2 regions of the Streptomyces sp. Tu 3180 genome follow, and region 2 is predicted to be linked to the other one. Evidence: riboswitches for the same ligand, from Rfam matches in the RefSeq annotation. Region 2 holds a riboswitch; the other holds the start of a gene.

The links. Region 2 has a riboswitch for cyclic di-AMP ahead of GL259_RS16710 (transglycosylase family protein). Riboswitches for the same ligand answer to the same signal wherever they lie in the genome.
Positions count from the first base shown of each region.
Region 1: linked by a shared signal. The riboswitch ahead of GL259_RS28565 (M23 family metallopeptidase) and the one ahead of GL259_RS16710 (transglycosylase family protein) in region 2 are both predicted to bind cyclic di-AMP.

Region 1 is NZ_WOXS01000002.1:6,159,078-6,164,268, reverse strand. Features, by position in the region: gene GL259_RS28585 (GNAT family N-acetyltransferase) at 1-398, opposite strand, end outside; gene GL259_RS28575 (HPr family phosphocarrier protein) at 572-853, shown strand; gene GL259_RS28570 (GntR family transcriptional regulator) at 1,092-1,787, opposite strand; gene GL259_RS28565 (M23 family metallopeptidase) at 1,996-2,769, opposite strand; cyclic di-AMP (ydaO/yuaA leader) riboswitch at 2,782-2,947, opposite strand; gene GL259_RS28560 (pitrilysin family protein) at 3,146-4,534, opposite strand; gene GL259_RS28555 (pitrilysin family protein) at 4,531-5,191, opposite strand, start outside.
Region 2 is NZ_WOXS01000002.1:3,538,096-3,543,286, reverse strand. Features, by position in the region: gene GL259_RS16725 (nucleoside triphosphate pyrophosphohydrolase) at 1-18, shown strand, start outside; gene GL259_RS16720 (cytochrome P450) at 70-1,392, shown strand; gene GL259_RS16715 (transglycosylase family protein) at 1,600-2,598, shown strand; cyclic di-AMP (ydaO/yuaA leader) riboswitch at 2,804-2,973, shown strand; gene GL259_RS16710 (transglycosylase family protein) at 2,978-3,709, shown strand; gene eno (phosphopyruvate hydratase) at 3,986-5,191, shown strand, end outside.

The DNA.
Region 1 (5,191 bases), 2.6 Mb from region 2:
AAGGCGACCTCGGCCTCGTCGGAGACGGCGGGGGCGGGCGCGGAGCGCCCTCCGGCAGGGGCGGCGGGCGACGGGTGGGAGGTGGCGGGCATCCCGTCGGGGCCGATCCGGTCGTAGCGTACGGTGGCGATGAACTCGCCGCCGACGGTGGCCGCGAGTCCCACCCGGTCCACGAAGTCGTGGTGCGTGAAGCGGTGGACGTCCTTCGCGGACAGGCGCGGGTAGGGCGCGAAGAAGCGGTAGTACTTCGACTCGTCCGACACCTGCTCGTAGAAGCTGACCAGGCGCTCGGCGTCGTCGACGGTGATGGGGCGGATGCGCGCGGTGCCGCCGTCGCGCAGCACCACGTCGGCCTCCCAGTGGGCGGGGTACTCGTGCCGGTCCGACGGGGTCTGCATGGGCCCCAGAGTACGGCTCGCGTACGACAACGGCGCGAGGCAGTCTGTGGGGGGCGACGAGCCGGACCGAGGCCGCGGTCCGGAGGCCGACCGGGAGCGGGTACCGCTCCCGGCATGCTTCACGATGTGGGAAACTGGTCTAGACAACCCTGAACACCGAAGGGCAGCAACACATGGCTGAGCGCCGCGTCAACGTCGGCTGGGCCGAGGGCCTCCACGCCCGCCCCGCTTCCATCTTCGTCCGAGCCGCCACGGCCGCAGGCGTCCCGGTGACGATCGCCAAGGCCGACGGCAACCCCGTCAACGCGGCCTCCATGCTGGCCGTTCTGGGTCTGGGCGCCCAGGGCGGCGAGGAGATCGTCCTCGCCTCCGACGCGGAGGGCGCGGACGCCGCCCTGGACCGGCTGGCGAAGCTGGTCTCCGAGGGGCTCGAGGAACTCCCCGAGACCGTCTGAGCGCACGCGCCCTTTCGCGTCCGGACCGGCCCCGCTCCCGCGGAACCGGCCCGGGCGCGATCGGGATTCCCCGGTCGGGGTTCCTCGGCCGGGGACCGCGGTGCCCGTCGTTCGGCGGACACCCGCCCGCACCGCCGAAAGGCCCGCCCGGACCACCGGGCGGGCCTTTCGCTTTCCCTTTTCCGGGCAGCAGAAAACAACCCCCGAATTGAATGCCTCTTTGTATACGGCCCTCGCGTTAATTCCGGAGACTCGGCGTGTTTACGGGATGTTGCGAGTTCCTCACACGCTCCGGGCGGGCGGCCGCGGAGGCGAGGCGCAGCCGGTGCGCGGCGCTCGCGCGCTCCGCGTGCAGCGCGGTGGCCGCCCGCGCGCGCTCGCCGTCGCCGCGCGTCACGGCGTCCACGATCGCGCCGTGCTCCGCCCAGGACTCCACCGGGTCCGACGGGCCCTCCACGGCGTACATCCAGGCGATCTTGTGCCGCAGCTGGGTCAGCATCGACGTCAGGGCGGGGCTGCCCGCGGCCTGGGCGAGCGTCTCGTGGAACCAGCCGTCCAGGGAGCGCAGGTCGTCGCTGCCGCCCCGGCGGGCGCGCTCCTGCCCCAGCCGGACGAGACCGCGCAGGACCTTCAGGTGGGCCTCGGTGCGGCGCTGCGCGGCGCGGGCGGCGGCCAGCGGCTCCAGGAGCACGCGCATGTCGAGCAGGTCGGCGGCCTCCTGCTCGGTGGGTTCCGCGACGCACGCGCCCGCGTGCCGCCGGGTCACCACGAAGCCCTCGGCCTCCAGGGTGCGCAGGGCCTCCCGGACGGGGACGCGGGAGACGCCGTAGCGGCGGGCGAGGAGTTCCTCGGTGAGCCGGCTGCCCCGCGCGTGGACACCCGCGACGATGTCGTCCCGGATCGCCGTGCACACCGAGTGCGCGGGAATACGCATGACCGACCTCCGGCTTAATCCCCGTGAAACGCCGACGAGCGGCGCGCTTTTCCGTGACTCTATTGCAATCCGCGGGAATTTCCGATGCCGGGCCGGATTCCATGTGTGTTTTTGGACAACCGCTCCCCGGAAACGCCGGTGCCCCGGCTCGGGGAGCCGGGGCACCGGGAAGCGGGGGGGCGTGCGCCTGGGACGGGGCGTGCGCGCCTCAGAGGTTCACGCCGTGCGCCCGGAGGTAGGCGACGGGGTCGATGTCGGAGCCGTACTCGGCGGTCGTCCGGGCCTCGAAGTGCAGGTGCGCTCCGGTGACGTTGCCGGTGGCGCCCGAGAGGCCGATGCCCTGGCCCGGGGTGACCCGCTGGCCCACCGAGACGTCGACGGACGACAGGTGGCCGTACTGGGTGTACGTGCCGTCGTGCATCTTGATGACGACCTGGTTGCCGTACGCGCCGCCCCAGCCGGCCTCGACGACGGTGCCCGCGCCGACCGCGTGGACGGGGGTGCCGCTCGCGGCGTGGAAGTCGACACCGGTGTGGCTGCCGGAGGACCAGACGGCGCCGCCGGACTTGTAGCCGGTCGAGACGTAGGAGCCGGGGATCGGCGAGACGAAGGTGTTGAGGCGCTTGCGCTCGGCCTCGCGCGCCGCGCGCTCCTTCTCCGCGCGGGCCTTCTCGGCCTCCTCGGCCGCCTTCTCGCGCGCGGCCTCCTCGGCCGCCTTGCGCGCGGCCTCCTCGGCCGCCTCCCGGGCGGCCTCGTGCTGGGCGGCCGCCTGGGCGTCGATCCGGGCGGCGACCTCGTCGCCCAGGGTGACGACGGGGGTGAGGCCGGTCTGCGCGACGGCGGGTCCGGCGGCGAGCGCGGGGGCCGCGAGGGAGCCGACGACGCCGGTGCCGGTGAGGGCCGCGACGCCCGCCGCGCGGGCGGTGCCGCGCTGCATCCGGCTGGGACGACGGTGCTTCCCGGTGGCGCGGGTGAACGCCATGTACAGGCTGGTCCTTTCCTTCCCTCTCGCCTACCGGGTTAGCTGACGGGTTCGGAGCAGGAAGGTCTCCTACGGACCCCCTCGCGACACGCGCGGGCGTCCGATTCACCCCAGGGACTGCACAAGGGTCCCCGGCTCCCCTGGCTCGCGCCGTACGGGGACTCGGCGATGGCTGTCCGGTGCCGCGGGTGCGGCGCACTGCCCGACGAACAGCCCGGAAGACGCTAAGCGGGCGGGCTTCCAATTCCCAAACAGAACCCGGAGTTTGTAGCGCATCCCACAGGGCAGACGGGCAACCTCCCGTCAATTCGGGCATAAGAGGGCCCTGGTGACACATGGGTCACCAGGGCCCCGCGCGCGTGTCCTGCGCGGCTGCCTACTCGGCCGCCACCACGGTGACCTCGCCGATGCCGAGGGCCTCCACGGGCTCCTTGATCTGCGCCGCGTCACCGACGAGGACGGTCACCAGACGGTCCACCGGGAAGGCGTTGACGACGGCGGCGGTCGCCTCCACGGTGCCGGTCGCGGCGAGCTGCCGGTACAGCTCGGCCTGGTAGTCGTCGGGCAGGTGCTGCTCGACCTGGTCGGCCAGGGTGCTCGCGACGGCCGCGGCGGTCTCGTACTTCAGCGGCGCGACGCCCACCAGGTTCTGCACGGCGACGTCCCGCTCGGCGTCGGTGAGCCCCTCCGCGGCGAGCGTGCGCAGCACCGTCCACAGGTCCTGCAGGGCGGGCCCGGTGTTCGGGGTGTCGACGGAGCCGCTGATGGCCAGCATCGCCGCTCCCGTGCCGTCCGGGGCGGACCTGAGGACCTGCCCGAACGCCCGGACGCCGTAGGTGTAGCCCTTCTCCTCGCGCAGGACGCGGTCCAGGCGGGAGGTGAGGGTGCCGCCGAGGCAGTAGGTGCCGAGCACCTGCGCGGGCCACACGCGGTCGTGCCGGTCCGGGCCGACGCGGCCGATCAGCAGCTGCGTCTGGACGGCACCCGGACGGTCCACGATCACGACCCGGCCGGTGTCGTCGGCGACCACCGGCGGAACGGGCCGGGGCCGGCCCGGGGAGCCCGTCCAGGAGCCGAGCGTGTCGCGGAGCAGCGCGTCCAGGTCGACACCGGTGAGGTCGCCGACGACCACCGCGGTCGCCGTGGCGGGACGGACGTGCTTCTCGTAGAAGGCGCGCACGGCCGCGGAGTCGATGCCGGCGACCGTCTCCTCGGTGCCCTGGCGCGGGCGCGACATGCGCGAGTCCGCCGGGAACAGCTCCTTGGAGAGCTCCTTCGCGGCCCGGCGGGAGGGGTTGGCCAGCTCGTGCGGGATCTCGTCGAGGCGGTTGCGGACGAGCCGCTCGACCTCGCTGTCGGCGAACGCGGGCGCCCGCAGGGCGTCGGCGATCAGTCCGAGCCCCTTGGCGAGCCGCGAGGCCGGGACCTCGAGGCTCAGGCGGACGCCGGGGTGGTCGGCGTGCGCGTCCAGGGTGGCGCCGCAGCGCTCCAGTTCGGCGGCGAACTCCTCGGCGGAGTGCTTGTCGGTGCCCTCGGAGAAGGCCCGCGCCATGATCGTGGCGACACCGTCGAGCCCGGCCGGCTCGGCCTCGAGGGGGGCGTCGAGGAGCACCTCGACGGCGACGACCTGCTGACCGGGGCGGTGGCAGCGCAGCACGGTCAGGCCGTTGTCGAGCGCGCCGCGCTCGGGGGCCGGGAAGGCCCAGGGCCTGGCCTCGCCCGCCTGCGGCTGGGGGTGGAAGTCCATCGTGGCGAGCTCGGTCACTTCGCCGTCTCCTCGTTCTCGTCGGTGCCGGCGACTGCGGCGGCTTCCTGTGCGTCCTGCGCGTCCTGCGCCGCGGGGGCGAGGGGCTCGTAGACGAGCACCGCGCGGTTGTCGGGGCGCAGACGGCTCTTGGCGACCTCCCGCACCTCCTCCGCCGTCACCTCGAGGACGCGCTGGACGGCGGTCAGGGCGAGCTGCGGGTCGCCGAACAGGACGGCGTACCGGCACAGTTCGTCGGCGCGGCCCGCGACCGTGCCGAGGCGGTCCAGCCACTCGCGCTCCAGCTGGGCCTGGGCGCGCTCCATCTCCTCGGCCGTGGGGCCCTCCTCGGCGAACCGGGCGAGCTCCTCGTCGATGGCCGCCTCGATCACCGGCACCTCCACGTCGCCGGACGTCTTCACGTCCAGCCACCCGAGGGAGGGCGCCCCGGCCAGCCGCAGCAGGCCGAACCCGGCCGCCACGGCCGTGCGGTCGCGCCGTACCAGCCGGTTGTACAGCCGCGAGGACTCGCCGCCGCCGAGGACGGTGAGCGCCAGGTCCGCCGCGTCGCACGCGCGCGTGCCGTCCTGCGGCAGCCGGTAGGCGGCCATCAGCGCCCGCGCGGGGACCTCCTCCTCGACGACCTCGCGCAGCTGCTCGCCGATGACCTCGGGCAGC
Region 2 (5,191 bases):
GAGGGAGTGGGGGAGTAGGCGGCACCGGCCGGGCCGTACCGCCCGTCCGCCGCCGGATACGGTCGAGAGGTGACCGACCAGCACCAGCACCAGTCCCGGCCCGAGAGCCCGGAGAGCCCGGGAAACCCGGGGAGCCCCGGGAACAGCGCCCCCGAACTCTTCACCTGGGAGTTCGCGAGCGATCCCTACCCCGCCTACGCCTGGCTGCGCGAGCACGCGCCCGTGCACCGGACGCGGCTGCCCAGCGGGGTCGAGGCCTGGCTGGTCACCCGGTACGCCGACGCCCGGCAGACCCTCGCCGACCCCCGCCTGTCCAAGAACCCGGCGCACCACGACGAGCCCGCGCACGCCAGGGGCAGGACCGGCATCCCCGGTGAGCGCAAGGCGGAGCTGATGACGCATCTGCTCAACATCGACCCGCCGGACCACACCCGGCTGCGCCGGCTGGTCAGCAAGGCGTTCACGCCGCGCCGCGTCGCCGAGTTCGCGCCCCGGGTGCAGCAGCTCACCGACGGGCTCATCGACCGGTTCGCGGGCGGCGGCTCCGCCGACCTCATCCACGAGTTCGCCTTCCCCCTCCCCATTCACGCCATCTGCGACCTGCTGGGCGTCCCCCGGGAGGACCAGGACGACTTCCGGGACTGGGCGGGCATGATGATCCGTCACCAGGGCGGCCCGAGGGGCGGGGTGGCGCGGTCCGTGAAGAAGATGCGCGGCTACCTCGCCGACCTCATCCACCGCAAGCGCGAGGCCCTGCCCGCCGAGCCCGCCCCCGGCGAGGACCTCATCTCCGGGCTCATCCGCGCCTCCGACCACGGTGAGCACCTCACCGAGAACGAGGCCGCCGCGATGGCGTTCATCCTGCTGTTCGCCGGTTTCGAGACCACCGTCAACCTCATCGGCAACGGCACCTACGCCCTGCTCACCCATCCCGGGCAGCGCGACCGCCTGCAGAGGTCGCTGGCCGCCGGGGAACGCGCGCTGCTGGAGACCGGTGTCGAGGAACTGCTGCGCTACGACGGCCCGGTGGAGCTCGCCACCTGGCGGTTCGCCACCGAGCCGGTCACCATCGGCGGGCAGCGCGTCGCGGCCGGCGACCCGGTCCTCGTCGTCCTGGCCGCCGCGGACCGGGACCCGGAACGGTTCGCCGACCCGGACGTGCTCGACCTCGGCCGGCGCGACAACCAGCACCTGGGGTACGGCCACGGCATCCACTACTGCCTGGGCGCGCCGCTGGCCCGTCTGGAGGGCCAGACCGCGCTCGCCACGCTGCTGACCCGCCTGCCGGACCTCCGGCTCGCGGTGGACCCCGCCGAACTGCGCTGGCGCGGCGGGCTCATCATGCGCGGACTGCGCACCCTGCCGGTGGAGTTCACCCCACCGGCGGCCTGACGAGGGAACCCCGGTTTCCGCGTCTCCTTCCCCGGGCCCGTGCGGACCAGCGCAAACATGACACGCGCTCATTTCTGTGATCTTCACGTGATCTGCGCGGCATGAACTTGTGACAAGTGATCGTCTGCCGATACGTTCACCCATCAAGCGCGGCACCTCCGCTTCATCCGCCGCGCCGGCAACTGCTGTCTTGCGAAAGGTCTCCGCATGCTCTCCGGGAACGGTCGGCACCGCCGCCCCCGCCAGGCTCCGGCACTCCTCGTCGCGGCCGGAGTGACCGGCTCCGCCATCGCGATCCCGCTCCTCGGGGCCGGCAGCGCCAGCGCGGCCGACGGCGCGACCTGGGACCGGGTCGCGGAGTGCGAGAGCGGTGGCTCCTGGAGCCAGAACACCGGCAACGGCTACTACGGCGGCCTGCAGTTGACGCAGGACGACTGGGAGAACTACGGCGGACTCGACTACGCGCCGAGCCCCGACCAGGCCAGTCGCGGCCAGCAGATAGCCGTGGCCGAGAGAATCCTCGCCGACCAGGGGGTCGGTGCGTGGCGCACCTGCGGACTGACGGCGGGCCTGCAGCAGGGCTCCGCGTCGGCCGGCGTCGACACGGGCGTGGCGGAGGACTCCACGCCGGGCGGATCCGGCTCCTCCGAGCCGTCCGGCTCGCCCGACGCGCCGGACGCGTCCGGGACTCCGGACTCCGACGAGCCGTCCGCTTCCGCCTCCTCCTCGCCGTCGTCCGGCCCGTCGGCGAGCGCGAAGGACACGGACGACGAATCACCCAAGTCGGACAAGTCCGGCAAGTCCGCTGGTTCGGACGCCGGGTCCGGCGCCTCCCCCTCCGCCCCGGCCGCGCCGAAAAGTGACGAGTCGGACAAGTCCGGGCAGATCGACGGTTCTTCGGCGCTCACGGACAGCGGGGCCGGCCGCCACCGCGGCGCCAGCGCCGAGGAGGGCGAGGGCGAGGACCGCACCGCCGAGGCGTCCGGCCGGCACGCCTCGCGCGGCGCCGACGCCCCCCGCGACACCGCGGACGGGTCCTACACCGTGCGCTCCGGCGACAGTCTCTGGTCCATCGCCGACTCCCTTGAGCTCGATGGCGGATGGCGTGCGCTCTACGCGGAGAACGAGCAGGCCGTCGGTGCCGACCCGGACCTCATCCTGCCCGGTCAGAAGCTCGAGGTCGGGGTCGAGCCGGGCAGGGAGTGACGCCCGAAGGGGCGGGCGGACGGCGACAGTTGACGTCACGTTTCGTGCTGAATGTCCGTTTTGCAGACGGTGAGAGATAGGTCTCAGAGGCCCTGATCGTCTTTGAAATTCCGCCGATCGCGTGTCTACGGTCGTGACCGCTCGCCACCGCGGGCCCCGGCTGCCGCCACGCCGAATCCTGCCAGTGGCAGCACGGGAACAGTCGTCGCGTCATGCGCCGCAGGCAGGAGCGGGGGACCCAAGGTAGGCGCCGGATCAGGGCGGTTGACGCCGGATCCGGCTCGGGGTGAAGCCGCGTCCCGTGAGGGGCGCGGCCGGGCAACTCAACCGGCCCGAACCCGACAGCTCACCTCGTAGGCGTCGGTGAGGGGATCCATCCATGCTGTTCTCCGGCAAGGGCAAGCACCGTCGTCCGTCCAAGGCCACCCGCGCCATCGCCGTCGTCGGCGTCGCCGGCGCCGCCGTCGCCGCCCCGCTGGTGGCGTCCGGCACGGCCTCCGCCGCCACCGCCTCCGAGTGGGACGCCGTCGCCCAGTGCGAGTCCGGCGGCAACTGGTCCATCAACACCGGCAACGGCTACTACGGCGGTCTGCAGTTCTCCGCCTCCACCTGGGCCGCGTACGGCGGCACGCAGTACGCCGCCACCGCCGACCAGGCCAGCAAGGCCCAGCAGATCGAGATCGCCGAGAAGGTCCTCGCGGGCCAGGGCAAGGGCGCCTGGCCGGTCTGCGGCGTGAACCTGTCGAACGCCCCCTACGGCGGCGGCTCCGCCCAGACCCAGGACGGCGGCTCCTCGCAGGGCTCGCAGGGCCAGGGTCAGACCGCCCAGGGTCAGGAGCAGGGCGCCGGCTCCGCCGAGACCCGTGGGACCGGGCAGAAGGCCTCCCGCTCCGCCGAGCGCCCGGCCGCGAAGAAGACCGTCACCACTCCGACCGGCGAGAAGGTCGCCAAGGGCGACGGCGAGTACAAGGTCGTCAAGGGCGACACCCTGAGCTCCATCGCCCAGGAGCACGACGTCGAGGGCGGCTGGGCGAAGCTGTTCGAGCTCAACGACGACATCGTCGAGGACGCCGACCTCATCTACCCGGGCCAGCAGCTGCACCTGAAGTAAGGACAGCGGCCTCCGGCCCCTCCCCGTCCCCACGGGCTCCCCGCCCCGGTGCGTGTTCCCCCGTACGCACCGGGGCGGGGTTTTTCACGGGCTCCGCCGGGTCACGGTTTCCGCCGGGTTTCCGGGAACGGCTTTGTTCCGTGCGGAAACAATCTAAGCTCGCTCCTGTCCACGACACGGGCGACCGGATGCCGATCGCCCGGAGCCGGTTAGGCTCGGACTCGCAGGGCCTGAGTGGCCCCGCTCACCCGCGTCACATCCAAGAAGGAGATGCTCGTGCCGTCCATCGACGTCGTCGTAGCCCGGGAAATCCTGGACTCCCGAGGCAACCCCACGGTCGAGGTCGAGGTCGGCCTCGACGACGGCAGCACGGGTCGTGCCGCCGTCCCGTCCGGCGCCTCCACCGGCGCCTTCGAGGCCATCGAACTCCGTGACGGCGATGCCAACCGTTACCTGGGCAAGGGCGTCGAGAAGGCCGTCCTGGCCGTCATCGAGCAGATCGGCCCGGAGCTCGTCGGCTACGACGCCACCGAGCAGCGCCTGATCGACCAGGCGATGTTCGACCTGGACGCCACCGACAACAAGGGCTCGCTCGGCGCCAACGCCATCCTCGGTGTCTCGCTCGCCGTCGCCCACGCCGCCTCCGAGGCCTCCGACCTGCCGCTCTTCCGCTACCTGGGCGGCCCGAACGCGCACCTGCTGCCGGTGCCGATGATGAACATCCTGAACGGCGGCTCGCACGCCGACTCCAACGTGGACATCCAGGAGTTCATGATCGCCCCGATCGGCGCGGAGACCTTCTCCGAGGCCCTGCGCTGGGGCGCCGAGGTCTACCACACCCTGAAGAAGGTCCTGAAGAGCAAGGGCCTGGCCACCGGCCTCGGCGACGAGGGCGGCTTCGCCCCGAACCTCGGCTCCAACCGGGAGGCCCTCGACCTCATCCTCGAGGCCATCAAGGAGGCCGGCTACACCCCCGGCGAGCAGATCGCCCTCGCCCTCGACGTCGCCGCCTCCGAGTTCTACAAGGACGGCTCCTACGTCTTCGAGGGCAAGGAGCGCTCCGCCGCCGAGATGACCGAGTACTACGCCGAGCTCGTCGAGGCGTACCCGCTCGTCTCCATCGAGGACCCGCTGTTCGAGGACGACTGGGAGGGCTGGAAGACCATCACCGCCAAGCTCGGCGACAAGGTCCAGCTCGTCGGCGACGACCTGTTCGTCACCAATCCGGAGCGCCTGGCCCGCGGCATCGAGGAGGGCGCCGCCAACGCCCTGCTGGTCAAGGTCAACCAGATCGGCTCGCTGACCGAGACCCTGGACGCCGTCGAGCTGGCCCAGCGCAACGGCTTCAAGTGCATGATGTCCCACCGCTCCGGCGAGACCGAGGACGTCACCATCGCCGACCTGGCCGTCGCCACCAACTGCGGCCAGATCAAGACCGGCGCCCCGGCCCGCTCCGAGCGCGTCGCCAAGTACAACCAGCTG